2 regions of the Phytobacter diazotrophicus genome follow, and region 2 is predicted to be linked to the other one. Evidence: predicted binding sites of a transcription regulator. Region 2 holds the regulator's gene; the other holds the start of a gene.
What was found. Region 2 encodes sigma-54, which starts transcription at its own class of promoters, with help from an activator protein. Its sites were predicted from a motif close to GTTGGCACANNTTTCGCTNT; they were not measured.
Positions count from the first base shown of each region.

Region 1: the regulator sigma-54 is predicted to act here: its motif matches at 1,078-1,097, upstream of ACS0RQ_RS22350 (gamma-glutamyltransferase family protein).

Region 1 is NZ_CM125428.1:4,585,868-4,588,271, forward strand. Features, by position in the region: gene ACS0RQ_RS22345 (MurR/RpiR family transcriptional regulator) at 179-1,018, opposite strand; gene ACS0RQ_RS22350 (gamma-glutamyltransferase family protein) at 1,133-2,404, shown strand, end outside.
Region 2 is NZ_CM125428.1:598,838-601,241, reverse strand. Features, by position in the region: gene lptB (LPS export ABC transporter ATP-binding protein) at 1-679, shown strand, start outside; gene rpoN (RNA polymerase factor sigma-54) at 728-2,161, shown strand; gene hpf (ribosome hibernation promoting factor) at 2,184-2,404, shown strand, end outside.

The DNA.
Region 1 (2,404 bases), 1.7 Mb from region 2:
GTGATCGTCATGAAACAAAAGATTCTTAGTGATACTTTCTGCAACTAATGTGCCACAGAGAAAATGAAGACACCAGCCTGCTATTGCGCTGATTTCGTCCTTTTTCAGCGCGGATTAACGTTATCCGACCGCACCACAACGATCCCCTGAACGGGTGCAAAAGCACCAATATGGTGCATTATCGCTGCTCCAGTTCGTCGAGTTCTGTATACAGCGATGCGATGTTATGGATACGCTGACGTCCCTCGGTCAGGGCGCTGTGCAGTACCGCATTTGCCAGTAAATTCACCAGACTCATGGCACTGCTGTAGCTGTCGAACGCCGATACGCTGTCGAGCGGCAGGCCGAAGTGCCAGCGGGCAAGCGTGGTAATGCCCGCCGCCTGCGGTTCGCTGATGGCAACAGTCGGCACGCCCTGTTTGTGCAGCGCCTCCAGTACCGGGCGGATGACCCGTGGACGACGGCGAAAAGCGACCACCACCACCACATCCTGTGGGGTGATATCCACTAACTCTTCTGCCAGTGTCTGCCCCGGTTGAGGCATCAGACAGACCTGACCACGGATTTGCATCAGTTGTTGGCGCAGATGCAAGGCCACCGGCGCGCTGTTACGCAGGCCAAGAATAAAGACGCGCTGCGCTGCGCCCAATGCCTGTACTACATCGGCAAACTGCACGGCATCCAGCGCATTCACCCACTGGGTCAGGTTCGCCATCTCCTGCTTGTAGTGTCGCGCCAGCAAGGTGTTACCCTGTACGGCATCGCGGTTTTCCGTCAGCGGCATGCCGCTTTGGCGCAGCGTACGCACCTCATCGCGCATCTCCTTGAAACGATCATAGCCAAGCCGTTTAAACAGACGGCTGACAGTGGCTTTTGACACGCCGCTCAGACGGGCCAGTTCGGCGCTGTTGTAGCTCATTAGATCATCAAAATGATCCATGATAAATGAGGCAACTCGCTGTTCTTGCGGGGATAATTCGTTGTAGCACTCACGTAAGCGCGTATCTAACTGCTGCATAGACCCTCCTGCAACTTTCGTTTCACATTAAGCTGACACAGTGAAACGCTTGCCGTCAATCTGGAACAGCTCTTGCTTAGCTCTCTGACTTACCCGAACAAAGAGAGCATGACGATGCAAAGTAATATTGCCCCTTCCGGTATGGCGGTAACGCCCCACCACCTTGCCAGCGAATCGGCATTATCGGTGTTGCGCCACGGCGGTGATGCGATTGAGGCGATGATCGCCGCAGCCGCCACCATTGCGGTGGTCTATCCCCATATGAATGGCATCGGCGGCGATGGTTTCTGGCTGATAGTGCCGCCCGAAGGCGCGCCCCTCGCCATTGACGCCAGCGGCGCCGCCGGGCAACTGGCGACACGTGATTTCTATCGCGGGCATAGCCATATTCCCCATCGTGGCCCGCTGGCGGCGCTCACGGTTCCCGGCACGCTGAGCGGCTGGGACGAGGCGCTGAACGTATCAGCGTCACTGGGCGGCGGGCAATTGCCGCTCTCCCGCCTGCTGGCCGACGCCATCCGTTACGCCAGCGAAGGGATCCCGGTAACACAGTCGCAGGCCAACGCCACGCAAAGTAAATACCCGGAACTGGTGGATGTGCCGGGCTTTAGCGAGACCTTTCTAATTCAGGGGGAAGTCCCACAGGCGGGCAGCCGTTTCTGCCAGCCGCGCCTCGCCCGCACATTAACCCGCCTCGCCACCGACGGACTGGACAGTTTTTATCGCGGAGCGCTCGCCGATCAGATGGCGGCGGAAATGAGCGCGCTCGGCCTGCCACTGACCGCTCAGGATCTGGCGGCTCATCGTGCCCACCGCCGGGTACCACTTCGTCTGAGCCACAGCCAGGGCGACATCTTCAATATGACGCCGCCAACGCAAGGGCTGGTGTCGCTGGCCATCCTCGGCATTACCGACCATCTGGATATGGCGCAGGCCAGTGAAGTACAGACCATTCACCGCATTGTCGAAGCAACCAAGCAGGCCTTTGGCCTGCGTGATCGCTACATCACCGATCCACGCCACGTCACGCTGCCGGTACAAAGCCTGCTGGAGCAGGCACCACTGCAACGGCTGGCCGCCAGCATCGATGACAAGCGGGCCGCCCCCTGGGGCAAGGGCAAAGGACCGGGGGATACCGTCTGGATGGGCGTGATGGATAAAAACGGGCTGGCGGTGTCGTTTATTCAGAGCATTTATCACGAGTTCGGTAGCGGCGTGGTGCTGCCAGAGAGCGGCGTGCTGTTACAAAACCGGGGCGCGGCATTCAGTCTCGACCCGGATCATTTGCTGGCGCTGGTGCCAGGTAAACAACCGTTCCACACCCTCAACCCGGCGGCGGCACGGCTGAAAGATGGCCGCACCATGGTCTACGGCACGATGGGGGGC
Region 2 (2,404 bases):
TCGTGTGGTGGAAGATGTCAGTCTGACAGTCAATTCAGGCGAAATTGTCGGGCTGCTCGGTCCTAACGGTGCAGGTAAAACCACGACGTTCTACATGGTCGTTGGTATCGTGTCGCGTGATGCGGGCAATATCATCATCGATGATGAAGATATCAGTCTGCTGCCGCTGCATGCCCGGGCACGTCGCGGTATCGGCTATTTGCCGCAGGAAGCCTCTATTTTCCGGCGCCTGAGCGTATTTGACAATCTCATGGCGGTACTGCAAATTCGCGACGATCTCACATCCGAACAGCGTGTGGATCGGGCGAACGAGCTGATGGAAGAGTTCCATATTGAACATCTGCGCGACAATATGGGGCAGGCGCTTTCTGGTGGTGAACGTCGTCGTGTCGAAATTGCTCGCGCGCTGGCCGCAAACCCGAAATTTATCCTGCTGGATGAACCGTTTGCTGGCGTTGACCCGATATCGGTAATTGATATCAAGCGCATTATTGAGCACCTGCGTGATAGCGGACTTGGCGTGTTGATTACCGACCACAACGTTCGCGAAACGTTGGCGGTGTGTGAGCGGGCTTATATTGTCAGCCAGGGGCATTTGATCGCGCACGGTACGCCTCAGCAAATCCTTGAAGACGAACATGTTAAGCGCGTATATCTTGGGGAAGACTTCAGACTCTGATAGGGTAGGGTTTATTGACGTGTTTAGTCGGAGAGTACTGCTCTGAATATGAAGCAAGGTTTGCAATTAAGGCTCAGCCAACAGCTAGCCATGACGCCACAGTTGCAACAGGCTATTCGCCTGCTGCAACTGTCCACGTTGGAACTTCAGCAAGAACTCCAGCAAGCTCTGGAAAGTAATCCATTGCTTGAGCAAACCGATCTTCACGAAGAAGTGGATGCACAACAATCCCAGGACAACGAAGGGCTGGACACGGTTGACGCTCTTGAGCAAAAAGAGATGCCCGAAGAGTTGCCCCTGGATGCCAGTTGGGACGAAATCTATACCGCTGGCACCCCTTCCGGTAGCAGCACCGATTATCTTGACGATGAACTGCCTATTTACCAGGGGGAGACCACCCAGTCGCTACAGGATTACCTGATGTGGCAGGTTGAACTCACCCCCTTTTCGGATACCGATCGCGCCATTGCGACCTCCATTGTCGACGCTGTTGATGACACGGGGTATCTCACCGTTCCCCTGGAAGACATCCTGGAAAGCATGGGTGATGAAGAGATCGGTCTGGATGAAGTCGAAGCGGTACTGAAACGTATTCAGCGTTTCGATCCGGTCGGTGTTGCGGCCAGGGATCTGCGCGATTGCCTGTTGATCCAACTCTCTCAGTTTGCCAAAGAGACCCCCTGGTGCGATGAAGCGCGTTTAATCATCAGCGATCACCTGGATCTGCTCGCTAACCATGACTTCCGTACGCTGATGCGCGTAACGCGTCTGAAAGAAGATGTGTTAAAAGAGGCGGTCAATTTAATCCAGTCTCTTGATCCACGCCCTGGCCAGTCAATCCAGACCGGCGAGCCCGAATATGTCATTCCTGACGTGCTGGTGCGCAAGCACAATGGGCGCTGGACGGTCGAGCTGAACTCCGACAGCATCCCACGTTTGCAAATCAACCAGCACTACGCCGCTATGTGCGGTGGTGCGCGTAACGATGCCGACAGCCAGTTTATCCGCAGCAATCTGCAGGAAGCGAAATGGCTGATCAAAAGCCTTGAGAGCCGGAACGATACCCTGTTAAGGGTAAGCCGCTGCATTGTTGAACAGCAGCAGGCGTTTTTCGAGCAAGGCGAAGAATTTATGAAACCGATGGTACTGGCCGATATCGCTCAGGCCGTCGAGATGCATGAATCAACGATTTCCCGTGTCACGACCCAAAAATATCTGCACAGTCCGCGTGGCATCTTTGAGCTTAAATATTTCTTCTCCAGTCATGTGAATACCGAAGGCGGCGGCGAAGCTTCGTCAACGGCTATCCGTGCACTGGTGAAGAAATTAATTGCCGCAGAGAATCCTGCGAAGCCGTTGAGTGACAGTAAGCTGACTACCATGCTCTCAGATCAGGGTATTATGGTAGCGCGGCGAACCGTTGCGAAGTATCGAGAGTCTTTATCCATTCCGCCGTCTAATCAGCGCAAACAGCTGGTGTGACCTAACCGATAAGGAAGACACTATGCAGCTTAACATCACAGGACATAACGTCGAGATAACCGAGGCCCTGCGCGAATTCGTCACCGCGAAATTTGCCAAACTCGAACAATATTTCGAAAGGATCAATCAGGTCTATGTTGTGTTGAAAGTGGAGAAAGTGACTCATATCTCGGACGCGACCCTACACGTAAACGGGGGGGAGATTCATGCAAGTGCGGAAGGACAAGACATGTATGCTGCTAT